Regions from separate parts of the Aestuariirhabdus haliotis genome, predicted to be linked through region 2. Evidence: predicted binding sites of a transcription regulator. Region 2 holds the regulator's gene; each other region holds the start of a gene.
The links. The regulator FliA, encoded in region 2, starts transcription of late flagellar genes. The targets are predictions, from matches to a motif close to CTAAAGTTNNNNNNNNNNCNGCCGATA.
Positions count from the first base shown of each region.

Region 1 (10,261 bases), on a different contig from region 2:
TTTGACTACGAAGATCGTCAATAGCGTGAAAAATGAGGAATATAGCGGAACCACAGATAAAAGCCGTTTGCAGTAAAGCCGCTAATGACTCTGCTTTGCCATGGCCGAACTGGTGGTCATCATCAGCCGGTTTCAGTGAATAGCGTACAGCCAGAAAATTGACCAGAGAGGCCATGGCATCGAGCATGGAATCCACCAGAGACGCCAACACGCTGACGCTACCGGTAAATAACCAGGCAAAGAGTTTGGCTATTATCAGGGTAAACGCGGTGGCCACCGACGCAACCGACGCTCTGCGCATCAGTCGTTCTCGCTGCTCCTGACTGGTACTGGCCTCGCTACTGGATTTCTCGTTCAAGGTAATAAACTCGATATATAAAAGGCGCTGTCAGTCTTGATAGTGCCTGATAGATGGTGGTTTTATCAAACCCGAAGCGAAGGCATAATGTGCCATTTATTACCTGCAGGTACCTTATTCCATGTCCGCTCTTAGCCTGATGATTCAGGGTACCACCTCCAATGCTGGTAAAAGCACATTAGTAGCGGGTTTATGCCGGGCACTTATTCGACGCGGCATACGGGTCGCCCCCTTTAAACCGCAAAATATGGCTCTCAACAGTGCAGTAACCGCCGAAGGCGGAGAAATTGGACGAGCCCAGGCCTTGCAGGCAGCGGCCTGCAAACTGCAACCTCACACCGACATGAACCCCGTTTTGATAAAACCCAACAGTGACTGTGGGTCACAAATCATCGTGCAGGGTAAGGTCGCTGCGGAACTGAACGCCAAGGACTACCACCACTACAAACCCACAGCACTTAAGGCAGTGCTCGAATCCTACCAGCGACTGGAGCAGAATTTTGACCTGATCCTGATCGAAGGAGCCGGCAGCCCTGCCGAGATTAATTTGCGGGAAGGCGACATCGCGAATATGGGCTTTGCCGAGGCCATCGACTGCCCCGTTATAATTATTGCCGATATAGACCCGGGGGGTGTTTTCGCGCACCTGGTTGGCACGTTGGAGTTACTAAGCCATTCAGAACAAACCCGAACCCTCGGGTTTATAATCAATCGTTTTCGCGGTGACTATACGCTACTTGCTCCTGGCATTAGCTGGTTGGAGCAACGCACCAAGAAACGGGTATACAGCACGCTCCCTTACCTTCATGATTTGCATTTGGACGCCGAAGACGCCGTTGATCAGCAACAGTACCTCGACAGCAAACAACCACTGAAGGTGATCATCCCTCGCCTTCCTCGCATCAGTAACCACACTGATTTCGATGCGCTTCGACTGCATCCAGACATTGACCTGTGCTTTATTCATGAAGGCGAATCCATTCCAGCTTGCGATCTGATTTTGCTGCCTGGTAGCAAAAGCGTGCGCGATGATCTGCAGTGGTTGCGTAACAATGGCTGGGTTTCGGCTCTTAACCATCACCTGCGTTATGGCGGAAAGCTGCTCGGGATCTGTGGCGGTTATCAAATGTTAGGACAAACGATTGATGACCCGGCGGGTATTGAAAGCCAGGCTGGCGCCAGCCCCGGCTTGGGTTTGCTACCGTTAACCACTCGCTTGCAAAAAAACAAACAACTGAGTCAGGTGAGCGCCAGATTGATGCTGGTCGGCGAAGGGGCCGCAGTATCCGGATATGAGATTCATTCCGGCGTGACCAAAACAGTCCAAAGCATAAAGCCACTACTGGATATTACTAATAAAGATTCCGGTGCTATCTCAAGCGACGGCCAGGTAGCCGGTTGTTACCTGCACGGCCTGTTCGATCAGCCCGGCGCCGTCAGCCAGCTCTATCAATGGGTAAAAGCGGAATCGGTACAAGGCATCGACATCGATGCCTTGCGCGAACAGCAACTTGAACGACTGGCCGATCTGCTGGAGGAGAAACTCGACATTGATCAATTGTTAACCGAGCTTAATGCGTTTAAGGCAGAAAGACACCAGCCATCAGCACGCTAAGCTCCATCACTTCGAGTAACGCACCCGCGGTATCTCCCGTCGCCCCGCCTATCCGCTTCAACATCAAACGTCGACAGACGTAAAACATCAAGAGTGCTGATAACAGCAGCACCATGCCTTTAAGTTTAAAAAACAGGATCACTGCGACAACGACCATGGCGACGACCAACCAAAGCTCTCGCGGTCGGCAATGGGTGAGAAACAACGAGCCAAGTCCTCCCTTGCGAACATAAGGTGTTGTCGCAAATAAAAGCAGCATGCTGCTGCGGGCCAGAATGGGCGCAAGAAAGAGGGCAATATAGTGTTCGTTGAGCAACAGGTGTAACAATGCCAGCAACTTCAACATAAGCACCAGAAACACAGCGACCAGGGCCCCGGTTCCAGCGTGAACGTCTTTCATAATACCCAGGGTTCGCTCTGGATCATTTCCACCACCTAGCCAGGCATCGGCACTGTCCCCTAACCCATCCAGGTGTAATGCGCCGCTTAACAAAACCCACACAAGCAGCACCAGACCACTAACGACAAAGCTCTCGGTTACCGACAACCCCATTGGCAAGAGATGATTAAAAATAATGCCGAGGGATACCAGCAAGACACCGTACAAGACACCAACCACGGGATACCATAGCAATGCGCGCCCCTGGACTCGTTCACTGACCTGTTCGGGGAGCTCTACGGGGATACGGGTCAGGAACTGCAGAGCAACTTTTAATGAATCCAACATCTCTTTAATATCCGACCATTCCCTGGGCTTCCAACTGGTACCAGTCTTCCGCACTATTGTGATGATATATTTTAATTCGACTAAGACTGGCATGGGGCACAGCAAGCGTCCGCCAGGCTTTAGTGTCAGCTCCAAGCAGGGCCATCAGGTACCCTCGTATAAGGCCGCTATGAGATACCAGCAACAACCTTTGGCCTTTGTACTGCTGAACAATTCGAGCGATTTCATCCTGCATCCGGTGCTGCATTGCATCCAGAGTTTCAGCCCCCGGAGGCAGGTTGCCAAGAGGATCGAGCCAAAACCGTTCCAGTGCATCAGAGTGAGATTGCTCAAGCGCCGTTATAGTTTGCCCATCCCATTCCCCAAGATTTCCTTCAATCAATAAAGGGCTCAGCTGACATTCAATAGCACTGAGTTTACTCCAATGTTGAGCGAACCCGGCACAACGGGACAGCGGAGAGCTGAATACCTGATCATAGTCGAGCCCCCACTGATCCAGCGTCTGGCTCATTTGGGACCAGCCTTCTTCACTGAGCGGATTATCACTGATGCCATAAAAGCCTGGAGGCCAGCTGCAGTGCCCATGTCGCAGTAGATCCAGGCTTGTTACTTCTGTTTCAGCTTGCATCACTCACCGCAGCCTCAGTAAAGGTAGCCATTTGATTATGCAAGGCACAGGCATTTTTTAACAAGGGTATGGCGACAGCCGCACCGCTGCCCTCCCCTAAACGCATACCCAGCTGAAGCAAGGGTTTCGCCTCCAGTGACTGCAACATAATCTGGTGCCCTGGTTCAGCCGACATATGGGAAAAAATTCCCCAATGTCGCGTTCCGGGCAGCAATCGTTCAGCGCAGAGAAAAGCCGCGGTGCTGATAAAGCCATCGACCAGTATGGGGATGCCGAGTTGAGCACAGCGCATATAAGCACCCGTCATCGCTGCAATTTCGAATCCACCAAAGGTTTGCAGTACTTGCATTGCATCATTCAGATCAACTCCGACGCCACGATGGTGCGCTACAGCCCGCTCGATAATATTGATTTTGTGTTCGATACCCTGCTCGTTAATTCCAGTACCCGGACCGACCATGTCACTTATCTCAGAGTTCAAGAGGCAGGCAGCGATCGCAGCGGCAGAAGTGGTGTTAGCAATACCCATTTCACCGGCGATAAAGAGGTCGCACCCCTGCTCGTCAGCTCCTGTGACTTGTTCTGCCCCGGCTTTCAGGGCAAGGAATAGCTGCTCTTCAGACATTGCAGCCTGTTCGTGAAAACTTCGGGTGCCCTGAGCAATACTTCTATCAATGACGCCTGACATCGCCAAGGGCGAAGCGCAGGTTCCCATATCGACAATTTCAAGATTGGCACCAGAATCCTTAGCCAACACACTGATAGCCGCGCCGCCCTGGACAAAGTTAGCAATCATTTGCACGGTTACCTCCTGGGGGAAAGCGGACACGCCTTGCTCTGCGATACCATGATCGGCGGCAAACAATCGAATGGCCACCCGCTCCACCTGAGGCCTGTCACTCGCCTGCAAGGCAGCCAGCCTACAGGCAAGCGTTTCCAGCAACCCCAGAGATCCAGCCGGCTTAGTCAACTGGGACTGACGCGCGAACGCTCGTTGATGGCATTGACTATCAAGTGGTTTGGCTGCCTGCCGGAACCAGTTTTTGTCCATGTATTGTGTCCTTGGTTCTTACCTAAAGATCAGGAATGATCACATTGTAAAATTGAGAAACAGGATCTTCAGCGCAAATTGGCTGGAACAGTCGACAGAGAAAGCAGATCAGTTATTTCAATTGCTGCGCAAGGCCTGCAATGCTCAGCCACACCTTGTCCGCTTTGGCGGCCAGTTGCTGATTGAAGAGTCCCAACTGGTCAACAAAATCACGACTTAAATCTCCCATCGGAATGACACCGAAGCCAACCTCGCTGGATACCAGAATCACATCCTTGTCGTTGCTCTCCAGTGTTGCCACAAGGGCACTTTGTTCTTGTTGCAATAATAATGGATCTTTTTTCAGTAGCAGGTTCGTGAGCCAGACTCCCAGGCAGTCAACCAGCAAGCGGTCTGCACTTGAATGTTCAATAGCCCGGGCCAAATACAAAGGCTCTTCAATCAACTCCCAGTGATCAGGCCGCCGCTGTCGATGCAGATTGATGCGATCACGAAACGACGCATCATCCTGATAGGCTGCTGAATCTGCTGTTGCGATATAACCACATGTGCCATTTCCTGACGTCAGCCGTTGTTCTGCCAACTGGCTTTTACCGCTACGAACACCGCCCAGGATCAATTCAAACATGATCGAGTTGTTCCAGAGAGGTATTTAGAAAATCCAGCGCTTTTGCTTCATCGAAGGGCCACCCCAACTCAGCCTTACTTCCCTTAAGTTGAATCAAAGGAATACGCACACCGTAATCTTCGATCAACCGATCACTTTGGGCAATATCGATGAGTTCCAGCTGCAGGGCGTTGAGTTCGATGACAGGTTGCAGCAGTTCCAGCGCCTGGTCGCACAGGTGGCAGCCACTGGTAGTATAAAAAATCAGGGTAAGCATAGGGCCGTTTACCGCATGTAAAGGCCCGTCAGTTTACCCGATTTTTTCTGCTTTAGAGCTGTATATAGGCTGAAAAAAAGTAAAGTCAGCTTTAAAGTGACTCAAGCAGCCATTCATTCAGTGCGCGGTGATTATCCAGCAAGCCTTGCAATTCTTGTGGCTCTGCCCGCAGGCTGTCTTCAAACTCCAGTAACTTGTTCAGAAGTTCCTTAGGTTGCTCGAAGCGGCTGGCTTCCTCCAGTGCTTCTTGCAGCCCCCTGGCATATTCCGCCAGTTCCCGAATTCCTGCGGCAGGTTCTGCAGGTTCACCCTGGAACGATTGATACTGTTCTATAGCGGTATAGGTGCGGGTCTGGCTCAGATCCAATTCGAAGCGTGTGATCTGACTGCTATCAAAACCAAGGGAAAGCGCCTTATTGAAAGCTTCATCCAGATTGCCAGAGAAAAAACTATCGCTCAGATCATTCACCTGAGAGAGCAATGCATCGATGGCTTCAAGCTCCTCTTCATTCAGGTCACCCTGCACCTCAAAGGCAAAAGACCCACGCTGGTAAGAAGCACTGGAGCTGGCTACGACAGAGCGACTGCCCTCTTCATCGGTCTCACTACCAAGATAACTCCCCTGAGCATAGCCAGCACCACCCGATGCACTGATCGTGACCCTGTCTCCTTCTGCCGTAACCAGCTCAAAATCAAAGCTGCGCTCGACCTTGATAGCCTCGGCGGCAAAATAACTCTGATAAGCCTGGGTGCTGATCTCCGGAGTTGAGGTATCAGGAGAACCTGGAGGGGGAATCAATTCATCCCGCATAGCGGCGGCTTGTTGACTGAACAGGTCGAAGGTCTGGTCTATATCCGCGGCAATCTGACCGCCTAACACGCCCATTTGATCGAGAATCTCACGGGCTTCGGCAAAGCCTTCTGCCACCGCATTAACGCCAATATCGTAAAGCTCTTGCAAACGCTCATCGCTGGCGCCAGCCGCTTTTTCACGCTCCATGTAGCCCCGGATATGATTGGTTAATCGATCAGCCACCTTCTCGGGTGTGTAGTCATTCTGAAAATTCACGGGTTCATTGGCAGGAACCCGTTGCAGTTTTTTAAGCAGTGCACCTTGTAAGGCATCCATCCCTTGCCTCCCCTCAGCGCCATCACGGGTAAGCCCGGAAGCATTAGGGAGACCAAGATCGCCAAAGTTACGATCCCGGAAAAAAGGGGAATTGGTCAAAGCGCCGTTGGATAATTGTGCAAGGTTCATGGGGAAATTACCGATTTGAATGGTACTGGGGGTACTCTATGTATCGGCAATCGCTGACTGGCCTTTAGACAAAAGCTATACTGATTTAGATTAACTCTGAGCCGGTTAATTCCAATTTCTCGCCGCAGGCACCCACTATGGCACATCACACCGATGGACTTTACCAACTATTTGGCCTGACGCCGGATGCCAGTCGTGAGGAATTACGCCGCGCCTACCGTAAACGCGTTGCCCTGCTTCACCCCGACAGGAATATCGAGCAGGATACGACGGAGCAATTCAAGGGCATACAAAACGCTTATAGAACCCTGCTGCATCAGATGGACAATCAGAAAGCAGCCACGAAAACTGACTTATCAAGACAGACAAATCCAGCAACGGTTGCAACCACAGCCTCGCCAACAAACAGTCACCCCAGCAGTAGAGATGAAGTAATACTGAACAAAAGCCGTCTCAAACAAGCCTATACGGGCAACAAAGTACCGGAACCCGATCAAAGCCCGCCAACCCAGGAACCCACTGAAGTTCAAGCAGTGCGCAGCACCCCCTTGCCGAGGGCTCCCTTACCTCCCAGGTGCCAACGCTGCGGCATTATTCATCGCAGCATACGCAGTCGCGACATTACTCGTATCACCGGCCTGCTGTTGACCACCATAACGGATACCCATCGTGCTATGTTGTGTGCGGGCTGTGCGCTGAAACACTCAATGATCGCCAATCTGCATAATCTTATACTGGGCTGGTGGTCCCTAGGCGGCGCACTAAAGATGCCAGCTACCTTGCTGGCCAACGCCAAAGGGGGCCAGCAGATAGCACCAGACAATGCCGTATTACTGTATCGGCTGGCTAACCATGAACTGCAAATTAACCACAACACCGTGGCGCTAGAGTTATTGGATGAAGCAAAGTCCATCTCCGATGACCAGAACTTGATCCAGCGTATTGATCGTTTGTTAATGCGCCTTGGTAACCCGTCACTGCCAGGAAGTCGGGATAATAAACCACTGCTGATATCAACTTTGGCTCACTGCAGCCTGTTACTAATACCTCTACTGTCAGTGGTTATAGTGCTCAATTACCACTGGTTTCTTCCGCAACACCAGACGCCCAGACCATTAGGCGCTGGCGACCCCGTTGTTATCTCCCCCTTTCATCGTACGCTATATCCCGATCAGCGCCTGGGTAGTCATTACAGCCTGGGTCTGGTGAATCTGATGCAAGAAGCCGATGACAACAGCCGTGTGCTGACCCGGTTACCCCTGTTCGCAACAGTGGATGTCCATAGAGTGGATCCCGATGGCTGGCTAGAGGTCAGTAGCGGTCTGCACAAGGGGTTTGTTCGGGAAGCCGAGATCGGCTTTGGCGATGCTGGGCGAGCGCGCAAAGCAAACTGTGATCAATACCCGAAACCCCGGCCATTCGATGGTGAAATTTTGCAAGGGGATACAGGGGAAGCCAGCCTGAATATCGTTAATAACAACGCCCAGGATGCCCTTATGCAGTTTTTTGACGGCAAGACCCCCGTTCTCAGCCTGTATCTGCACAACAACAGTCAGCTCAATTTTAGCCGTCTACCCGCGAAAGCTTCGTCGGTGCAGGTCACCCATGGACAGTTTTATAACTCAGCCTGTCATCAGTTTACCCGGGTAACCAAGAGTAAACGCTATCGATTGACACTGCTGGGCAATAGCCAATCGATCAGCCTTTAGCAGGCTGTTGATTGGCTATCAGTGTTGCCATTATTTAAGGCTTTTACTGACCACCTCATAAAGATCCGGAGACAGTTGCTGGGCAAATATTCGTTCCAACTGAGAGCGCATCTGCTGCTGGCGAAGCGCCGGATATTTACGATAACGGGTCAAGGGCGTAACCAGTCGTGAAGCTATCTGGGGGTTGCGCGCATCCAATGCGATCACCTGATCCGCCAAAAAGGCATAGCCGGCCGGGTTGTGGAAACCGGTGGTATTCTGAGAGCAGAAGACCCCGATCAGAGAGCGTAGTTTATTGGGATTATCCGCATCAAAGGCCTCGTGCTCCATCAGTTTCTGGACCCGTTCCAGTGCCCCCTCTCGCTGGCATGAAGCCTGAACAGACAACCATAATTCAATAACTTGCGGGTCATTCTTAAAATGATTATAGAATTTATCCAGATAGCTATCAGCCAATTCAACCGAACCATTGCGCTCGCTATGCACCAGAGTAGCCAGGGCACGGAAACGATCGGTCATATTATCCGCTTGATCGTATTGCTCCCTGGCAAGTTCGATCCCCTGATCGGCACTTCGGGCGATATAGCCCAGGGCCGCATTCTTCAGGCTACGCGTGGCAATGTCCTTCGCTGAAGCCTGGTAGGGCCCCTTCGCCTGGCAGCCTTGATACAACTCAGAGAATCGCACAGCAAACACTGTGGCAAGGTGATTAGCCAGAGCTTCTCGGGCCGCGTGATTGGCTTCTACTTCCACCTCGCTGGAGATTTCCGCCAGATAGGCTTCGCTAGGGAGTGCCAGCATCGCATCAAGCGCCGCAGGATCCTCTACAGGGCTGCCTAGCAATTCACCAAATGCCTCGGTTAATACCGCATCAACCTGCATGGGTTGCTCTGCCAGATAAGCCGAGACCATACGTTGCAAAACCCTGACACACAGCTGCTGGCAAGCATCCCAGCGATTAAAGCCATCGCTGTCATTGGCCATCAAAAAGGCGAGTTGTTGATCGCTGTAGTCATAATGGAGCTTAATCGGGGCTGAGAATCCACGAAGTAACGAAGGTACAGGCTTAGCACTGAGCCCTTCGAAACTGAAAGATTGCGTCTGCTCAACCAGTTCCAGCATTCGTGTGCCTTCGGGCAACAAATCATCGCCCTCTGCATTGATCAACCCTACCGCCAACGGGATATGAAGTGGCAACTTCTCACTCTGGCCAGGTGTCGCCCGGCAGCTCTGGGTTACCTGCAAGGTATAAAGTCCCTGGCTACTATCGAACTCGTCAGTGACGTTCAGCTCGGGTGTTCCTGCTTGCTGGTACCAGCGGCGGAATTGGTTCAGGTCAATATCACCAGCCTCCTCCATCGCTGCAACAAAATTTTCAACCGTTGCAGCTTCGCCGTCATGACGCTCAAAATAGAGATCACTGCCCTTGCGAAAACGATCGCGACCTAACAGACGATGGATCATACGGACGACTTCAGCCCCTTTCTCATAAATGGTCAGGGTATAGAAGTTAGAAATTTCCATATAGGATTCCGGGCGAACCGGGTGGGACATAGGGCCTGCATCTTCGGCAAACTGGGCGGTCCGCAGCAAGCTGACATCCTCTATACGCTTCACCGAACGCGAATTCATATCGGCCGAGAACTCCGCATCGCGAAAAACCGTGAAGCCCTCTTTCAGGCTCAACTGGAACCAGTCACGACAGGTCACCCGATTACCCGACCAGTTGTGGAAGTACTCGTGGGCAACGATCGCTTCGATGCGCTGAAAGCTGCTATCGGTTGCCGTATCGGCACTGGCCAGTACGCAGGAGGAGTTGAAAATGTTCAACCCCTTGTTTTCCATGGCTCCCATATTGAAATGGTCCACCGCCACAATCATAAAGATGTCCAGATCGTATTCACGGCCATAGACCTCTTCATCCCAGCGCATGGCGCGTTTCAGAGAGTCGATCGCATGATCGCATTTATGAATATTACGGGGTTCGGTAAACAACTGCAGAGTCACTTCACGGCCACTTTGGGTGACAAA
Region 1 covers NZ_JAKSDZ010000003.1:73,085-83,345, reverse strand. The annotation lists gene MIB40_RS03650 (cation diffusion facilitator family transporter) at 1-358, opposite strand, end outside; gene MIB40_RS03645 (cobyric acid synthase) at 480-1,973, shown strand; gene MIB40_RS03640 (adenosylcobinamide-GDP ribazoletransferase) at 1,939-2,700, opposite strand; gene MIB40_RS03635 (histidine phosphatase family protein) at 2,705-3,328, opposite strand; gene cobT (nicotinate-nucleotide--dimethylbenzimidazole phosphoribosyltransferase) at 3,318-4,379, opposite strand; gene cobU (bifunctional adenosylcobinamide kinase/adenosylcobinamide-phosphate guanylyltransferase) at 4,492-5,007, opposite strand; gene MIB40_RS03620 (glutaredoxin family protein) at 5,000-5,263, opposite strand; gene MIB40_RS03615 (DUF5610 domain-containing protein) at 5,355-6,521, opposite strand; gene MIB40_RS03610 (J domain-containing protein) at 6,659-8,230, shown strand; gene pepN (aminopeptidase N) at 8,261-10,261, opposite strand, start outside.
Region 1: a site for FliA is predicted at 6,563-6,589, ahead of MIB40_RS03615 (DUF5610 domain-containing protein). Genes of this name have one in related genera too.

Region 2 (10,261 bases):
GGTTAGCGACGGCTTTCGATAATGACTCATCATTGTTATTGAGTCCAAGCCTTACCAGGCGGTTACGCACTAAAACCAGCTCGCCGACCATATTCATAATATCGTCCAGCCGAGCCGTATCAACCCGTACGGTTGTTTCAGCTGGCGGGGCTGCTTCTTTGGCTTTTGCTGGTGTCTTGGCGGCTGCCTTTGCAGGCGTTTTTACGGCGGCCTTGGGCGCAGATTTAGCTACGGGCTCCGGTGGCTTTTTAACCGATTTTTCTGGTATTTCTTTTGCTGTCTCAGGAGCTTTAGCCGCAGGCCCTTTACCTTGACCGTGCAGCTGATCGAGCAAATCTTCAAACTCAGAATCGGATATTTCATCACCGTCGCCAGACTTGGCAATGGGTGTCGGCTCCGGAGTCGCAGGACTCACTGCACTCTCGCCTGGAGCAGAATCGCCGTGTAATTGATCCAGCAAAGCCTCGAATTCATCATCCGTAATTTCGTCGCTATTACTGTTGGCAGGAGAAGCAGCAGGAGGCGCGGTATTTTCAGCGCCAGCTATGGGATTATCACCATGCAGCTTATCGAGCAAAGCCTCAAATTCATCATCGGTTATTTCGTCATTAGAGCCTGTCGATGATACTTCAGTGCCAGGCTGAAATAAGCCCTCCGCTGAAGCTTCAGGCTTGGCAGGTTGATCATCCTGAATAGCATCAAGCAGTTGCTCAAACTCATCATCACTGATATCACTATTATCATTCGCAGACTGGTTATCTGCCGCGGGGGCAACCGCTTCTGTGACGGCAGGAGCAACTTCAACCGCAGGTTCTTCAACAGCGGCTTCTTCCGCTGTTTCTGATTCTGGCTGGGCCATAAGAGAGAGTTGGCGCAGTAATTCCGGGTCGGCGGGCGTTGGTTCTTCACGCTCACGAACCTCTGTGAACATGACATTGACTGAGTCCAGCGCCTGAAGAACAACATCCATCAATTCAGGCGTCACTTGACGCTGTCCATTTCTGAGAATGTCGAAAACATTTTCAGCAATATGGCAACATTCAACCAGAGGATTCAGGGAGAGAAAACCTGCCCCCCCCTTTACCGTATGGAAGCCGCGAAAAATTGCGTTCAAGAGATCCATATCATCCGGCTGGTTTTCAAGATCAACCAACTGCTCCGATAACAACTCAAGGATTTCACCCGCTTCGACAAGGAAGTCTTGCAGGATCTCTTCGTCGGCCTCAAAACTCATACAGTGCTCCTTAGAACCCTAGACTGGACAGAAGATCATCAACTTCATCCTGCCCTGAAACAACGTCTTCTCGATGCTCTTTGTTGATCTGTGGACCTTCGGCCTCAACACTGGATACAGCAGGTTTCTTCTGCATATCTTCATGTTCAATTCCCGTCATTTGATCAACTTTACCCGCCATACGAACAAGATGGACAAGGCTGTCTTCAATTTCAGATACAAGGCTGACCACCCGCTTAATGACCTGCCCAGTCAAGTCCTGGTAATCCTGCGCCATAATAATGTCATTAAGGCTGTTACCCAGGTCAGTCGAACGTTGTTCAGTTGCCTCAAGAAAAGGACCAATTTTCTTGCTCAACACTCTAAATTCATCGGGGGAGATCTCGCGATTAATAAATCGCTTCCACTCAAGCCCCAAGGCCTTAGCTTCAACTCCGAGTTCAGCCGCCGTTGGCGTACAATTTTCAACAATATCCATCGTTTTGTTGGCTGCACTTTCAGTCATTTGCGTGACATAGCTTAGGCGATCGGACGCATCGGCCATGTGGGAGATCTCTTCTTGATCCTTCCCGGTAATACCAGAATCAATATGGAAGTTCATAAGCGATTCATGCAATGCACGAGTCAACCTGCCCACTTCCTGATAAAGGCTCTGATCACGCATCTCATTCAGCTCTTGGATAACATTAACAGCTGAAGAAACATCACCGGATTCGAGCAGCTCGACCAGTTTTTGCGCTTGAACTTTAAGATCTGATTCCAATTCGGTAGTGTCCCTATCGTGTGTGAAAAGCGTCATATACAGCCCTTATCAACCCCCGGCATCAACCCGTTCAAAGATCTTTTCGATCTTCTCTTTCAACGCCTGGGCAGTAAACGGTTTGACTACATATCCGTTAACACCCGCTTGTGCGGCTTCAATTATCTGATCGCGCTTGGCCTCCGCCGTAACCATCAATACCGGAAGCGTGTTCAACTTGGCATCGGCCCGTACCGCGCGAAGCAGATCGATACCCGTCATGCCGGGCATATTCCAGTCGGTGACCAGAAAATCGAAATCCCCACTTTGCAGCATCGGCAACGCCGTCTGACCATCGTCAGCCTCTGAAGTATTGGTAAACCCCAGGTCTCGAAGAAGATTCTTGATGATGCGTCTCATTGTAGAAAAATCATCCACAATAAGGATCTTCATATTTTTGTCCAAACCGGCCTCCGTCAAACCTCTATGTTTAGTGTGTTCAAAACACTATATTCTACAAGTCTAGTTGGTGAATGAAAGGATTACCCCAAATCTGACACCCACCCTTCAAGCCGGGATCGCAATCTCAGAGCCGCCTGGCTATGTAATTGACTTACTCTGGACTCGCTCACACCAAGTACAGCCCCCACTTCTTTCAAATTCATCTCTTCGTCGTAGTATAGAGAAAGCAGCAGCTGTTCACGTTCTGGCAGCGTGGTGATCGCCTCTTCCAGGGCCTTCAAAAACCGGTCGGTCTGAACACCCTCATGGGGAAGATCAATGTCTGGCGATAACAACGCTCCTTCGTGATGGCTGTCTTCACTATCAAGCAAATCGTCAAAACTGAACAGGCGACTCCCCATGCAGTCATTTAGCATCGAGTGATATTCGTCGATACTAATCTGTAGTTCGGCCGCTATTTCATTATCTTTAGCGTCACGCCCCAATCGAGATTCAACAGACTTCACGGCCTCCGCCACACGGCGACCATTGCGGTGTACCGAACGTGGCACCCAGTCGCCTTTTCTCACCTCATCGAGCATCGCACCACGAATTCGAATGCCAGCATAGGTTTCGAATGCCGCCCCTTTTGAACCATCGTATTTACGTGCGGCCTCAAGCAAGCCAATCATTCCTGACTGAATAAGATCATCGACCTGCACACTGGCAGGCAGTCGGGCCGCCAAATGATGGGCAATACGCTTCACCAACGGCGAATGCCGCTCTACAAGAATATTCAGCGATTCGGCCTGATTATCGGTATACATCCCCAGTCCTTCCGCTACTGCTACCATGATTAAGCCCCGTGCTCACCAGCCACCAGGCTTTCAACAAAGAATTCCAGGTGCCCCCTGGATGAAGTGGGCAAAGGCAAGGCGTCAATTTTTTGCGCCAATGCCTTCAAAGCCAGCGACGCCTTACTTCTGGGGTACGCCTCCATAACCGCTTTTTGCCTTTGTACGGCTTTACGGACCGCTTCGTCGAAAGGCACAGCCCCGATATATTGCAAAGCCACATCAAGAAAACGATCCGTGACATTCACCAGCTTATTGTAGAGGTTTCTCCCCTCCTGGGGAGAACGAACCATATTCGCCACAACCCTGAAACGCATCAGGTTATAGTCACGATTCAACAGTTTGATAAGCGCGTAGGCATCGGTAATTGACGTCGGTTCGTCCGTTACAACGATAACGACCTCCTGGGCAGCGCGTACAAAACTGATCACGTTGTCCGAAATACCTGCCGCAGTATCAACGATCAGGACATCCAGCTGGCCGCTCAGGTCGCTAAATGCACTGATCATCCCGGCATGCTGCTGAGGGCTCAGCTCGGTCATCGACTGGGCACCCGAAGAGGCAGGAATGATCTTGATCCCACCGGGACCGTTGAGCAGAATCTCGCGCAGGTCACAACGGCCTGCCATCACATCTTCAAGGTTTTTGCTGGCAGACAAGCCTAGCAGCACATCAACGTTAGCCAACCCCAGGTCAGCATCAAATAACATAACCCGGCGACCCATCTCCGCCAGTGCGATACTGATATTCACCGAGACATTGGTTTTACCAACACCGCCTTTACCACCTGTCACAGCTATCACTTGCACAGGCTGTTGATTACCCATAGATTGCTTCCACCATTATCAGTATTCCCGCTGAAGCCTCTGTCGGCTTTTATCACTGCTAACCTCTGTACGCTTGTACCCAGTCTAGCTTCAATACCTTAACTTACATAGCGAGCCGCGGGCTGGAAATCCCGCCTTTGGCTAACCGCAAACTCATTGATCATTTTTTCATCATCTTCCGGTAATTGCTCCGATATAGCCACCGCCCGACTGATCAAATTATGAGCTTTCGCCAGACAAACATCTTCCGGAATTCGCTGCCCATCAGCCAGATAGGATACTGGCAAACCATGCTCGGCCACCAGACTAATGGCTTCTCCCAGGCTGGATGCTTCATCAAGCTTCGTCAGTACTGTCCCAACCAACCTGGCTTTGCCGTATGTATGATACGCAGCTCGAATAACCTGCTGCTGACTGGTGCACGCTAAAACCAGCAGACTGCGCACCATTGGCCTTACTTCATGGAGCACGCTTAATTGTAGTTGCAGATTAGGATCTTGATGGTTTAGCCCTGCCGTATCGATCAGCACCAGGGACTTACCACTCAAACTGTCTACTGTCTCTTGCAATCGTCTCGGATCATCAACCACCCGAACTGTCACATTAAGGATGCGGCCCAGCGCCTTCACCTGCTCGGAAGCCCCCACCCGATAGCAATCCGTGGTCACCAGAGCTACTTGCTCGGGCCCATGCTCCAGAACGTATTGGGTGGCCAACTTACCTATGGTGGTCGTTTTGCCAGAACCAGTAGGGCCGATAAACGCGAAAATGCCTCCTTCCATCACCAGATTTTTCTGGGTGGTTGAAAGCTGACGAGCCAAAGCGGCAAGAATTCGCCGCCAATTATGAGCCGCTGAAGCCTGCGGCTCAATGATCTTTATCAATTGATTGCACAGTGTTGATGACAACCCCATGCCGCTTAATCGACGCCAAAACATAGCCTGCTGCGGTGTACGGTCAACAAATTGCCCCCAGGCAACACCACCAAGTTGTTGCTGCAACAGCGCTTTCATATCATTCAATTCATCGCGCATGGATTCAAGAGTCTGTTGCTGCCCCCGCGCATTACCCGATGGACGGGAAGGCGCTGCCGTACTTCGCGCCGACTGAATGGACTCCAGGGTTCGTTTAACCGCTGCTTCAGAAGCCACATCCGAGGCACCAAATTGATCCGAAGATTGGGTAGCAGCCCCTCCTCGCTCAGCAACAGAGACTTTTTTACGGGCCTCTGCCAAGGCATTATCAAGAGTAGCGCGGTGACCGCTGGGACCAAAGGCATCGCTACGAGGCAGGTTGGCATCCAGCGACGCCGAAACCTCTACCCCACCCGTAACCGAGCGCTGGGACAGGATAGCAGCATCGTCACCCAGATCATCTTTGACCAGCTTCATGGCCTGTCTCATGTCAGATGCAAAGTAGCGTTTAATCTTCATATGTTCACCTGCCGATACCACCTGGCTTGTGCCAGGCATGGTTGATTATTGTCCTACGGTGCCTTCTATGGTGATCTGCTTGTTATCCGGAATTTCCTGATAAGAAAGCACATGCATTGCAGCCACACCGTAACGAGCAAAGCGAGCCAATAAAGGTCTGATCGGAGCGGCAACCAACAAGACAACGGGTTTACCTGCCAACTCTTGCCGTTGCGCTGCCTCTACGAGGGATTGCTGCAACTTCTCCGCCATTCCCGGCTCCAGCACAACCCCTTCATCAGGAGCCGCACCGCTTTGCCTGGCTTGCTGTACTGATTGCAGCAAAATCTGTTCCAATGATGGATCCAGGGTAATAACAGGCACCTGGGGCTCCAAACCTACGATACTCTGTACGATAGAGCGTGCCAGTGCCACTCGGGCTATTGCCGTTAAAGTGGCGGGATCTTGACTCTGCGCCGCTTGATCCGCCAAAGCTTCGGCGATGGTTCTAATATCCCGGATCGCGACCTGTTCAACCAACAGGTTTTGAAGCACCTTAAGCAGCGTACTCACGGTCATCTTGTTCGGCACCAAATCTTCGGCGAGCTTGGGCGATTGGCGAGCCAGCAAATCAAGCAGATGCTGCACTTCTTCATGCCCTAGTAGCTCGTGAGCATGCTTATTCATCACCTGGTTAAGGTGGGTCGCGACCACAGTGGACGCATCTACCACGGTGTAGCCGAGGGTTTGCGCCTGTTCTCGCTGGCCTCGTTCAATCCATACCGCATCCAGCCCAAATGCGGGATCCTTACCCTCTATCCCCTGTAAGGCACCAAAGACCTGCCCGGGATTGATCGCCAGATCCCGGTCCGGGTGAACCTCAGCTTCGCTGATCGTTACCCCCATCAGGGTAATGCGATAGACATTCGGTAACAGGTCGAGATTGTCTCGAATATGTACCGACGGCACCAAAAAGCCCAACTCCTGCGATAGCTTTTTACGTACCCCCTTGATCCGCCCCAGCAGTTCCCCGCCCTGAGTTTTATCGACCAGGGGGATCAGGCGGTAGCCGACCTCCAGCCCGACCATATCCACCGGGCTGACATCATCCCAGCCTAGCTCACGCCCCTCGGTTGATTGTTGTTCTTGTTGTTGCTGTTCCAACTGCAGCTTCTCCTGCTCTTCAGTAGCAGCATCCGCTTCACCCTGCATATTTTTACGGTAGATAAACCAGGCACCACCTGCGGCCAGCAAACCCAAACCAATAAAAGCCACATGAGGCATACCGGGAATAGAGCCCATGATCAGCAAAATTGCAGCGGCTACCGCCAGAGCCCTTGGCGAATTAAACATCTGCTGAGTAATCTGGCTGCCCATCTCCTGGGAATCGGAGACCCGAGTCACCATGATGGCCGATGCAGTTGAAAGTAACAGCGACGGAATTTGAGCAACCAAGCCGTCACCAATGGTTAACAGGGAATAGTTTTGCAAGGCGGTATCAAAGGTCAGGCCATGCTGCAGCATACCGATACTGAGACCACCGATGATATTGATAAACAGGATCAGTAAGCCGGCAACCGCATCGCCCCGAACAAACTTACTGGCACCATCCATGGAACCGTAGAAATCGGCTTCCTGCCCCACCTCTTCACGGCGCGTACGAGCTTCTTCTTGCTGTATCAGGCCGGAATTCAGGTCCGCATCGATGGCCATCTGCTTACCCGGCATAGCGTCCAGGGTGAAACGTGCGCTGACTTCAGAAATACGCCCGGCACCCTTGGTGACTACGACAAAGTTGATGATCATCAAAATCGCAAAGACCACCAGACCAACCACATAGTTACCGCCAATCACCACTTCACCAAAGGCCTCAATCACCTTTCCTGCGGCATCACCCCCCGAATGACCGTGAAGTAATACCACCCGTGTCGAAGCAACATTGAGCGCCAGGCGAAGCAGGGTCGCCACCAGCAAAATAGTCGGAAAAACGGCAAAATCGAGCGGTCGTAAGGCATATACACTAACCAGCAAAACAACCAGTGCCAGTGCAATGTTAAAGGTAAATAAAACGTCCAACAAAAAGGGGGGGACCGGCAGGGTCATCATACCTAACACGACTAACAGCAGCAGAGGCACCCCCAGGCTGCCCTGCCCCAGCGTTTTCATATTACCCAAAAGCACTGCTCTATCCACAAAAATCCCCAATAGAATCCGTCAAAGCCATGACGTTTTTTAGCTATAGGCAGGGTTATGCAAAAAGTCTTCCTGTTTTACTGAATCTCGTAAAATATCTAGCTGACTGATAGCTTTCGCTTAAGAGGCAATCAATGTCAGACGAAAAAAGGCGTTTATGTTTGATCAATAATCGATGGGGGCCAACTTATAACCCATCAGTGTCAACGCAGGCAGAAATTCAGCCGCCTGCAAAAACAGGCCTGATTGAGCCGCATGGCTTGTGGCTTTCAAGAGCATCCAGGATCCCACAGAACTGTGCAATAAAGTCGAGACCCTTCAGAAAATTCTGTTAAAGAGAAGGTTACGCTGGAGCGCAAAAAATCATGGATTTCTGGCCGCAGAATGCCGTTATTCCTCGGTATCCACAGGCTGCCCGTCAACGTCACGCTGTAAATCATCCGGCACCGGAAAATCAGGCTGAACTGGAGCAGTCTCCCCTACACCCTCACGATGTCGCCGCAGCTGGAAGACGTAAGCCAGCACCTGAGCCACCGCGACATAAAGCCCCGCCGGGATTTGCTGACCAATACGAGTCGTAAAATAGATCGCACGCGCCAGGGTCGGAGATTCGATAATGCTGACGTCATTCCCTTCGGCGACCTCACGAATCTTGAACGCGACCTCTTCAACGCCTTTCGCCAAAACATAGGGAGCATCTGCTTTGGTAGCGTCGTACTTGATCGCAATAGCAAAATGGGTGGGGTTGGTAATGACCACATCGGCCTGGGGAACATCCGCCATCATGCGACTCTCGGCCATCTCCCGTTGCAGTTGTCGAATCCGGCTTTTTACTTCGGGTTTACCTTCCGTATTCTTAAACTCGTCTTTAACCTCTTGCTTGGTCATCATCAATTGCTTGCGGTGATCCCAGATTTGAAATGGAATATCGATCAGGGCGATCAATATCAGGCTCGCACTCATTCCCATCACCGACCAACCCAACACCGACAAACTGTGGGCAATCGCTTGAGGGATCGATTCTTTACCAATACCCAGCAAGTCCTCACGTTTCGATAACAACACCAGTATCGACACTGTTGCAACGACCGCCACTTTGGCGATCGACTTTATCAGCTCGATCAAAGACTTGGCCGAAAACATTCGCTTAAGCCCTTTCAAAGGGTCCATGCGACTGAATTTTGGCATCACCGCCTTACCACTCAGCAACCAGCCGCCAAGCGCCAAAGGACTCAGTAAAGAGACCAACATCATGGCAATAAAAAAAGGAATGAGTGACGTTGTGGATTCGACCAATGAAACACCCAGGTGGTGCATCATAAGCGAGGTGTCAAAAGCCGCTTCACGCTCGAGAGAAAAGTTGAACCGCATGACGGAACCAATATTTCCACCAATCAAAGCAGCAGAGGCAAACAGTGTACCGCTACCAACCAACAGCAATAGCATGGTAGTCAGCTCTTTGGATCGGGGTACTTGCCCCTCCTCACGAGCGTCACGCATTCGCTTTTCGGTGGGCTCCTCCGAACGATCCTGACTACTGTCTTGCTGCTCTGCCATGTGGCACTAACCCCGTCAACTATTGGACACCGACAAGGTTCTTAAGCACAAAGAGTGCCGACTCCGCCATTTGCGAATACTGAGATAGAAAACCGGATACTGCGACCCAGATGATAAAAAGACCAAAAATAAGAGTCATGGGAAAGCCGAGGGCAAAGACGTTAAGCTGAGGTGCGGATTTTGTCATCACTCCGAAGGTGAGGTTTACAATCAATAGTGCACTCATGGCAGGAATCGCGATCAACAAGGCACTACCAAAGATCCAGCCAAACCAGACGACTATTTCGTACAGGCTTTGAAACGACAAAAACTGCCCGACAGGTAGAGTCAAAAAACTGTCTACCACTACTTGAATAACAACCAGGTGACCGTTCATGGCAAGAAACAGCAGGGTCACCAGCATCAGATACATCTGACCCACCGCCGCCACATTGACGCCATTGGCCGGGTCATTTAACGAGGCAAAACCCAATCCCATCTGCATGGCAATCATCTGCCCGGCCAAGGCAAACGTATGGAAAAACAACTGCAGAACAAAGCCCATCAGACTACCGATTAAGACTTGCTGTGCCGTAATCACCCAGGAAGCTAAAGAAAGTACATCGTATTCCGGCATATCCGGTAGCATCGGGGCAACCAGAGCCGTGACGGCAATAGCAAACAGCAACCTCACACGCGTAGGAACCAACTGAGTACCAATAATGGGCATCACCATAAACAAACTTGCGATACGAAACAGTGGCCACATCAAATGGCTAACCCAACCACTGATCTCCTGTGTGGACAGTTCGATCATGGGGCTTTAACCAATCATAAAAGGAATAGAATTAAACAAGTCGGTAAAAAAATCCATCAAGCGGCGTAACAACCAGGGGCCGGCAAGCATGATGGTAATCAGGGTAACCAACAATCGAGGTAGAAAACTCAGGGTTTGCTCGTTAATTTGAGTGGCTGCCTGGAAGACACTCACCATTAAACCAACGAACAAACTGGGCACAACGATA
Region 2 covers NZ_JAKSDZ010000002.1:240,116-250,376, forward strand. The annotation lists gene MIB40_RS02985 (chemotaxis protein CheA) at 1-1,234, opposite strand, end outside; gene MIB40_RS02990 (protein phosphatase CheZ) at 1,245-1,997, opposite strand; gene MIB40_RS02995 (chemotaxis response regulator CheY) at 2,046-2,426, opposite strand; gene MIB40_RS03000 (RNA polymerase sigma factor FliA) at 2,516-3,241, opposite strand; gene MIB40_RS03005 (MinD/ParA family protein) at 3,271-4,095, opposite strand; gene flhF (flagellar biosynthesis protein FlhF) at 4,194-5,528, opposite strand; gene flhA (flagellar biosynthesis protein FlhA) at 5,574-7,673, opposite strand; gene flhB (flagellar biosynthesis protein FlhB) at 8,091-9,257, opposite strand; gene fliR (flagellar biosynthetic protein FliR) at 9,277-10,053, opposite strand; gene fliQ (flagellar biosynthesis protein FliQ) at 10,060-10,261, opposite strand, start outside.

Region 3 (10,261 bases), on a different contig from region 2:
TTGTTTTCTCAACACTTAGCCACCCCTTTTCGAGTGATTAAAACAGCCAAATGGAAAGATTCACTGGATAAAGCCAGACAACGTGAATGCGATATGCTTTCTCTTGAGGTTAAAACCAAGAGTCGAGCTAAACACTTCGAATTCAGCAAACCCTATATTGTTTCCAGCGTTGTGATTGTCACAAAGCATAAAGAGCCCTTTATCACCGATATAGGCATCATCGGCAATCATCGCATTGGCATCGTTAAAGACTACGGCATGGCAGCTTTCGTGCGCAGAAAATATCCAAACCTGAACCTTGTTGATGTCGACTCTCTCAGAGAAGGCATGGCATTGGTTGCCAGCGGAGAACTGTTCGGGATGATCGACGCTCTGGGTTCGACCAGCCATCTTATTACCCAGCATTACAACGCCGAACTGAAAATTTCAGGCGTTCTTGATAACCGTATTAATTTTCGCCTGGCCATACGCAAAGATGACCCTCAGTTATTGGCAGTAATGAACAAAGCCATCAATAGGGTGCCCACTGAAACTCGCAACGCTATCAGCAATCAATGGCTTCCACGCCGGGTAGAAACAGTGGTTGATAAGGATCTACTCGTAAAAATCTTTTCCGCCCTGTTCGTGATTGGTCTATTTCTCTATTATCGCCATGCTCAACTGCGTGCGCACAACAAGGCCTTACTGGAACTGTCTACCACTGACAAACTAACCGGGCTTGCGAATCGTGCCAAACTCGACGATATGCTAAAACTCAGGCATCAGGAATTTGAGCGTTATCAATCTGCTTTCTCTGTGGTTTTAATTGACATCGACAAGTTTAAATCCATTAATGACACCTTTGGCCATCCAATCGGCGACAAAGTATTGATACAGGCAGCTCATATCATTCGTGATCAATCACGACAGGTCGATTGTGCCGGTCGTTGGGGAGGAGAGGAATTTTTGATCATTTGCTTCAATACCGATCAAGCGGGTGCAAAAACCCTCGCCGAAAACGTCCGCTGCGCCTTTGAGAGCAGTGACTTTGGGATTGACCAAGCCGTTACTATAAGTGCCGGTGTTGCCGAAATACAACTTAACGGTACCCCATCCACCTTAATTTCCCGTGCCGATAAAGCGCTCTACGAGGCGAAGCAAAATGGGCGTAACCGAGTGGAAACAGCCACAAAAAACCCTACCCTGCAAACGATAAGTAACTTGCAGGATCTCTCGTAAACGACAAGCCTGTCAGTCATCCACAAAAAAAGGGCCCCGCATAGGAGCCCTTTTTTCAGTATTTTCCATACAAGTTTTTATTCGAGAGGACTGCGCCCTTTTTTGGCAGCAATGCGCATGCGCAATGCGTTGAGCTTGATAAAGCCGGCCGCATCGGCCTGGTCATAAGCACCGGCATCGTCTTCAAAGGTTGCAATACTTTCGTCAAACAATGTATCTGTAGATTGGCGACCAACCACTATCACATTGCCTTTATAAAGCTTAAGGCGCACCTTACCGTTTACGAAACGCTGTGAGTTATCAATCATCTGTTGCAGCATCTCACGCTCGGGAGACCACCAGTAGCCATTATAAATTAGCTTGGCATAACGTGGCATCAGCTCATCTTTCAGATGAGCCACCTCACGGTCCAGAGTAATCGACTCTATCGCCCGATGGGCTTTGAGCATAATGGTGCCACCCGGTGTTTCGTAGCAACCCCGCGCCTTCATGCCCACATAACGGTTTTCAACAATATCGACACGGCCAATACCATTGGCACCACCGATCCGGTTGAGGTGCGCTAACACCTGGGCAGGTGACATGGGCTCACCGTTGATGGCAACAATGTCGCCCTTCTGGTAATCCAGTTCGAGGTAGGTGGGCTCTTCCGGTGAGGCCTCGGGCGAGACGCTCCATAACCACATATCCTCTTCCGGTTCATTCCATGGATCTTCCAGCAACCCTCCTTCGTAGGAGATGTGCAACAGGTTGGCATCCATGGAATAGGGCGATTTCTTGCCCTGCTTGTTTTCCACAGGGATATTGTGCAAATCGCAGTAGGCCAGAAGGCTCTCACGGGAGCTGAGGTCCCAGTCCCGCCAAGGGGCGATCACCTGAATGCCAGGCTTGAGCGCATAGGCTCCCAGCTCAAACCGTACCTGGTCGTTACCCTTACCGGTGGCACCATGCGCGATCGCATCGGCACCGGTTTCATTGGCGATCTCTACCAGTCGTTTGGCAATCAAGGGGCGTGCAATGGACGTTCCGAGCAGATATTCACCTTCATAGATGGTATTGGCGCGGAACATGGGGAATACGAAGTCTCGGACAAACTCTTCTCGCAGGTCATCAATGTAGATCTCCTTGATACCCATCGCTTCTGCTTTCAAGCGAGCCGGTTCAAGTTCCTCACCCTGTCCCAGGTCAGCCGTAAAGGTGACCACTTCACATTGGTAGGTGTCTTCCAGCCACTTGGCGATAACCGAGGTATCGAGACCTCCGGAATATGCCAGGACTACTTTATTGATGCTTTTCATCGAGTTATTCCACTCTCTTTGTTTGTTCTACTGATGATTGCCGAGTTTTCACGTCCAAAAGGCAGAGTATTCTAAACGCCCACGTAACCAAAGCCCAGCCCGATAGCGGGATAAGGTGAATTTTCCGAGCTTTCTTTGATTAGATGTCGGTAACGGAGTACAGCGTTACACCGAAATGGCGCCCGGTATGGGCTCAAGTATCGAAGTTTTCTTCTTTTTCCAGACGGATGGTAACCCGGCGGTTGCGGGCTCGGTTGGCGGCGGTGTTATTGCTAACCACTGGATAGCGCTCACCATGAAAACGCAGCAGAATCATATCCGTAGGCAGTCCACGCTTTTGCAGATAATCCCTTACCACCTCTGCGCGCTCTTTGGATAGTTCACGGTTAGCCAGCCTTCGACCACGGTTATCGGTGTGGCCATCAATAAAAATGGTGCTTACCGATGGATCGGCTTTAACGTAGGTGATGATATTGCCAAGTTTCTGCAAGGCTTCCTGACGAAGCTGGGTTTTGCCGGTATCGAAGAGCACGAAAGAGCGCTGTATCTGGTCGAAGTTGACGGGTAGCAGTTGCGACAAGCAGCTCACATACTGCTGATACACGACCTGAAAATTCACCGGTGACAACTCCACATTTACCGGCTGCTTGCTGTCGTACCAGGCCAAACGATGAATCGTCGGCTGCATGCCTCCATAGAGCTGGGCCAGCATCGAACTGGGCAGAGAGCCCTTGATAGCAACGGGTTGGCGTCCAGATACCACCTTGACTGCTCCCATTTCACGCACCGGGGAGCCGATACGCCAGGATGGGGGTTGAGCGGTCATTTCCGCCTTACCTTGTCGCATCGGCCGGTGCCAACTATCCAGATAGAAACTGACCCGTTCGCCAGCGCGATGGGAAAACACCGCTTCGCCATAACTGGGGATAGCATGGGATAAACGACATTCGAAAACCGAAGCCTCAAGCCTCCAGATCGAATTGTCGATTGGTGCCCGGTATGTCATGGCGTGAGCCGAGCTCACCAGCAGCGCTAGCATTCCCGACCCCATAACAACCCATTTACCCAATCCTCGCACCGCTCACTCCCGAATATGTCTTGTTACGTTCTTCTCTCTTTTCCGCTATCGGCCAAGCCAACAATTACTTTACCCCTGTAACAAAAGCTTGCCACCATCACTTTGATCGCACGCCCCCGCTACCGTCAGCAGCGGCTTTGGGGTAGGATGCGCAACTGCTACAAGGATCCGCAATCAAGGCTTGCCTCATGACTGATACTCTTACCATCACTCGCCCCGACGACTGGCACCTGCATCTGCGTGACGGTGCTGCCCTGCAACACACTGTCGCCGATGCATCCCGTTATTTTGGCCGCGCGATCGTCATGCCAAACCTTACGCCACCGGTAACCAATCTGGCTGAGGCTATGGCCTATCGGGAGCGAATCCTTGCCCAGCGCCCAACAGATCGTCAATGGCAACCGCTTATGGTGCTCTACCTGACCGATAACACCAGCGCCGAGACCATTCGGGCCGCCTATAAGGAGGGTCAGGTTACGGCTGCCAAACTCTATCCCGCCGGAGCCACCACCAATTCAGATTCAGGCGTGACCGCTCTGGAAAACATCTATCCGGCCCTTGAAGCCATGGCTGAGGTCGGCATGCCTCTACTGGTACACGGAGAGGTGACCCACGACAGTATCGATATCTTTGATCGTGAAGCCGCTTTTATCGACCAGCAACTTTCCCCCCTGAGGGAGCGCTACCCTGAACTTAGAATCGTCTTTGAACACATCACCACTGAAGACGCTGCCCAGTTTGTTCGCTCCGCCGACAGCAATGTGGGTGCAACCATTACGCCTCAACACCTGATGTACAATCGTAATCACCTGTTGGTCGGTGGTATCAAACCCCATTTCTACTGCTTGCCGGTGCTCAAGCGAAATCGTCACCAACAGGCTTTACGGGACGTGGTCGCCAGTGGCGATAACCGTTTCTTCCTGGGTACCGATTCGGCGCCCCATGCACAAAACGCCAAAGAAAACAGCTGTGGCTGCGCCGGTTGTTACAGCGCTCATGCGGCACTGGAACTCTACGCCGAGGTGTTTGAAGAACTGGGAGTGCTGGACAAACTCGAAGCCTTTGCCAGCTTTAATGGCCCCGACTTCTATCGACTGCCACGCCATACCGATCAGATTACTCTGCGTAGACAGCCCTGGACGATTCCAGAAACACAACAGCTCGGGGAGCAGGTACTGGTTCCATTACGAGCCGGTGAAACACTGCAGTGGCAGGTTATCGATGAGGAACGATCTTGAACAGCGAAGAGAACCCGCCAAAAACCCTGATGGCTGGCCGCTTTCGTGGCTTTCTACCGGTTGTAATCGATGTCGAAACCGGTGGTTTCAATGCGGCGACCGACGCCCTGCTGGAAATCGCCGCCGTCACCATGAGCATGGACGAAGAGGGTTTTCTCTATCCGGATGAAGCCATCTCCTTCAATGTAGAACCCTTTACCGGAGCCAACATTGAGTCCGCGGCCCTGGAATTCACGGGCATAGATCCGACCAACCCCCTGCGCGGTGCTGTGGAGGAGAAAGAGGCGCTGGAAAAGATCTTCCGTATCGTACGCAAAACGGTCAAGAGTACCGGCTGTAACCGTGCGGTACTGGTCGGACATAACGCGACCTTTGATCTGGGCTTTCTCAATGCGGCCGTTAATCGCAGCGAACTGAAACGCAATCCGTTTCACCCCTTCTCAAGCTTTGATACAGCGACCCTGGCCGGACTGGCCTACGGACAAACCGTACTGGCCAAATCCTGTCAGTCGGCCGGTATCGAATTTGATAACCGCGAGGCACACTCAGCCCTTTACGATACCGAAAAAACAGCGGAGCTGTTTTGTGCCATTGTCAATCGTTGGCAAGAACTCGGTGGCTGGAATCCCTTTCGCTGAACCTCGATTAAATACACAAACCAAACGGGTTCTGACAACCACAAAAAAGGGCGCAAACAATGCGCCCTTTTTTGCTAAAAGCTAATTACTAAGGTCAAGTAATTACAGCCCTTCAGCGTTTTCACTCAGGTACTTGGCAACACCGTCAGGTGAAGCGTTCATACCCTTGTCACCTTTGTTCCAGCCTGCCGGACATACTTCGCCGTGCTCCTGATGGAACGCCAGTGCGTCGATCATACGCAGCATCTCATCGACGTTACGTCCCAGTGGCAGGTCATTCACCACCTGGTGACGGACCAGGCCGTCTTCGTCGATCAGGAAAGAACCACGGAAAGCAACGCCACCCTCGGCTTCGACATCGTAGGCACGGCAGATTTCGTGCTTCACATCGGCTACCAGAGTGTACTTAACGGGACCAATACCGCCCTCGTTCACTGGCGTGTTACGCCAGGCGTTGTGGCTGAACTGGGAATCGATAGAAACACCAATTACTTCAACACCACGGCTGGTGAACTCTTCGATGCGGTGATCAAAAGCGATCAGCTCGGAAGGACAAACAAAGGTGAAGTCCAGCGGATAGAAAAAGACAACGGCTTTTTTACCTTTGATGGCCGCTGATAAAGTGTACTCATCAACAATTTCGCCATTTCCCAGCACAGCCGCTGCGGTAAAGTCAGGTGCAGATTTGCCTACTAATACGCCCATGGATCATTCTCTCCAATGTTAATTTAAGGTAAAGGTGCTACTACCAGCGAAAGCCATGAGCAACCCAATAACAACACCCTGCCATAGGGCACAATCAAAAGGTGAAGACGAGTTAGCAGAATACTGGACTTGCTGATGGTTTTCTCTGGAAGGCTGAGTGTATAACACCCGGCCTACTGAGTCAGGTTAAGAATTTTACACCGCCCCATTGGGGCAGCCCAGCAATCGTCGATTGATTTTTCTTTGCACACCGATAGAAAATCACTATTGGATAAACAATGATATAAATACAACCCAAGACAATTGATAATGATTCCTGTTTGCTTTATCATTTGCGCATTCTGATATCCACTCCGACAAGAGAGCCCTTTATGTACGTTTGCCTCTGCAAAGGAATCACCAGCAGCCAAATACAGCAATCGATTGATGCCGGTGCCGGCAATCTGCGTGATTTACGCGAAAGTCTGGGGGTCGGCACACAATGCGGAAAATGTGCCAGCGTCACTCGGGATCTTCTGCGCCAATCCGATAGCAACAACAGCGCATCGCGCTGCGATTATTATTCTGCCATTTAACACAGGCTGAATAACCTCTATTAGCACTGCCTGATCTGGTAGTGCCCGCCTCTGGCTTGCCAATCTACTTGCTTGATCCATACTGAGTTATCAATAGATCAGTGCGATAGCGGCTGCAGGAGGCGCATCATGAAGGGCGACAGCAAGGTCATCCAACACCTCAACCAATGTCTTGGCAACGAGTTGATTGCCATCAACCAATACTTTCTTCACGCCCGGATGTACAAGGACTGGGGCTTGAGCGAACTGGCCGAAAAGGAATACCACGAATCCATCGACGAAATGAAACACGCCGACTGGCTGATCGAACGTATCCTGTTTCTCGAAGGCCTGCCTAACTTGCAAGATCTGGGTAAGCTCAACATCGGTGAAAACACCCCTGAAATGCTACAAAGCGATCTGGATCTTGAAATGAAGAGAGCCGTGCCAGACCTGCGCGAAGGGATCGCCTACTGCGAAAGTGTTCGGGATTATGTCAGCCGGGAACTGCTGGAGAAGATTCTGGATTCCGAAGAAGAGCATATTGACTGGCTGGAAACCCAACTGGATCTTATCGATAAAATGGGGCTGCAAAACTATTTACAGTCTGCCAGCTCACAACCCTGAAGCCCTTTCTCGGACAGGCCGAGCCCTTAAAGCACAAAGCCCGCAATCTGCGGGCTTTGTGCTTTAAGGCATGATCCGGAGCCGAGCTTATTCGGCGTCAGATTCAGAATCCGCTTTCGCTGCAGACTCCTTGATCAGGGTTTGCAATTCGCCAGATTCATACATTTCAACCAAAATATCGCTACCACCTACCAGCTCGCCACCCACCCACAGCTGGGGAAAGGTTGGCCAGTTGGCATACTTGGGCAAATTCGCACGAATCTCAGGCTGCTCAAGAATATTGACGTAGGCGAAACGCTCACCGCACGCCATCACCACCTGAGCAGCTTTCGAGGAAAACCCGCACTGGGGCATATTGGGGGTGCCTTTCATAAACAGCAGTACGTTGTTGCTTTCAATCTGCTGTTTGATCTGATCCATAATATCCATCAGGTTACCTCTGTGTAATCAACGTCGATTCCGCGGCTTGGTCTGCTTTACAGTGCCCTCACCGTCTCCTGCGCGCATTCTACAACAAATACCTGCATTTTGGTCCCCCATATCCTCAGTCAGGAGTAACCGCCTTTACGGTCACCGGCACTCCATTGATGGCGGCGTTGCCCGACAAGCTATCCAGCCACAACTCATCGGTGAGGTCGTTAGCACTCGGGGCACTCTGCTCAGAGGCTACCCGAAGCTTAACCCCGGGGCGCTGATGCCCCCATCCATGAGGCAAACTGACCACCCCGGGCATCAGGCTGTCAGTAGTGGATACCGTCACAAGAGCTTCTCCAACTCGGGATTTCAGCACAGCTTTATCACCCTCCGACAGACTATGGCTCGATGCATCCTCGGGGTTCATCAACAGCGCCGTGCGTGACTTGCCTTTAACCAGCCGCTGACTGTTGTGCATCCAGGAGTTATTGCAGCGTACATGACGGCGACCAATAAGTTGCAAGCCCTGTACCGGAGTCTGCGCTGCGGCCTCAACACGATCGATGTCCTGCAAGCACTCGGTTACATCACAATGGATCTGGCCATCGGCGGTTTTTATACGTTGCAGCAGATTGGGGCGCATGGGCCCACGATCGATACCACTGGGTGCTTGCTGCAGTTCATCAACACTCAAACCACCGACCGACAAACCGCGATCCACCACCTGCCGCGGTGATGGCAACGGCTGGAAGCTGTCTCCCATGCGCTCGACAATAGCCTGCCCCAACCCATTGAAGAGCTCCCAATCCAGCAGCGTCCCCTCCTCTTTGGCGAAGACTGCTTTGCTATAACGCTGGGTATCGCGTACGGCAAAATGGTGAAACACCATATCGTACTGTTCATGCACCAAGGGAGAAGCCGGAGGTAATATGATATTGGCAAAACGGGTGGTTTCATTCAGGTAGGGGTCAATGGCGACCATAAAATCGAGCCCTGCCAGGGCTTTTTCCATCTGTTTACCATTGGGCGTCGACAGTACCGGATTCCCCGCAATGGTCATCAACGCCTTGATCTGGCCTTCGCCAGGCTCCAGCATCTCTTCTGCCATTGCCGAAGCCGGCAGTTCACCGGAAAATTCTGGTAATCCGCGCACACGACTCTGCCACTTGTTGAAATGCCCTGCCGGGCCAAAAGCGGTGAAATCAATCGCCGGGGCCGGGAACATCATTCCGCCCGGCTGGTCGATATTGCCGCCGACCAGATTAATCAGGTTAATCAGCCAATGACAGAGTGCGCCAAATCGTTGAGTCGATACCCCCATGCGGCCATAGCAGAGTGAACGCTCTTTCATCAGCGCGCTCGCCATCGCCTCTATGTCTTCTGCAGCGATACCGGTGCGATTGCTGACCGATGCTGCTGTAAAGGTTTTAATACGCTCGGCTACGGTTTCAATGCCCTGCAAACGTTCGCCGATTTCCCCCTTGCCACGATACCCGGCCATTAACATTCGATTCAGGATGGCCAGCAGCAACAAAACGTCGGATTCGGGGCGAATAAAGTGGTGCTGATCGGCAATTTCAGCGGTCTCGGTACGCCGGGGATCAACGACAACCAATTGTCCCTTTCGGTCCTGAAGGGCTTTCACACGCTTGCGGAAATCGGGCACTGTCATCAAGGAACCGTTTGACGCCATAGGGTTACCACCCAGCATCAACAGGTAATCGGTACGATCAATATCCGGCACCGGCAACAAAAACTGGTGCCCATACAACCAAAGGGAATTCAGATGGTGGGGCAGCTGGTCGACCGAGGTCGCGGTAAACCGATTTCGAGTTCGAATCGGCTTGGTCACCTGCTTTGCGTGGGTAATAGAACCTATATTGTGGGCGTTGGGATTGCCCTGATAAGTCGCTATCGCATCGGCGCCATAAGACTCCTGCACAGCAAACAGCGCGTCAGCCACCTCTTTGAAGGCCTGTTCCCACTCGATCTCATGCCATTGATCACCATCTCGCTTGATTGGTTTCTTGAGTCGGTCGGGATCTTCGTGCAAATCCTGCAAAGCTACGGCTTTAGGGCAGATATGCCCGCGGCTCAGAGGATCATCTTCATCCCCCTTGATGGAGATCACTTTATCTCCCTGAGTGACAATTTTCAGGCCGCAGATGGCTTCACACAGATGACAGGCTCGGTAATGGGTTTGTTCGCTGGTCGACATATCAGGTTACTCTCGGGGCACTCGTTATGGTGCTCAATGATTATTATGGAATCAGATTAGCGCCGGCCTCAGTCCTCACGCAACCGCGTTCACCAGATGGATGATGATCTATCAATCAAGCTGATGATCTATGAATTGAATATAAATCCCGTCCATATTTTTCACTCCCGTTGATCTACGACAGTATTGCGAATGAGTTTCATTGCTCGTGATGGACGCAGCCTTTAAAATACCCCTTCATATTTCCTGCGCGCCAAAGGCGAATTCTAACCG
Region 3 covers NZ_JAKSDZ010000017.1:4,980-15,240, reverse strand. The annotation lists gene MIB40_RS11230 (transporter substrate-binding domain-containing diguanylate cyclase) at 1-1,218, shown strand, start outside; gene MIB40_RS11225 (argininosuccinate synthase) at 1,296-2,516, opposite strand; gene MIB40_RS11220 (flagellar protein MotY) at 2,710-3,555, opposite strand; gene pyrC (dihydroorotase) at 3,783-4,832, shown strand; gene rnt (ribonuclease T) at 4,862-5,470, shown strand; gene MIB40_RS11205 (peroxiredoxin) at 5,573-6,175, opposite strand; gene MIB40_RS11200 ((2Fe-2S)-binding protein) at 6,547-6,750, shown strand; gene bfr (bacterioferritin) at 6,880-7,356, shown strand; gene grxD (Grx4 family monothiol glutaredoxin) at 7,444-7,785, opposite strand; gene MIB40_RS11185 (molybdopterin-dependent oxidoreductase) at 7,901-9,988, opposite strand.
Region 3: a site for FliA is predicted at 3,641-3,667, ahead of MIB40_RS11220 (flagellar protein MotY). Genes of this name have one in related genera too.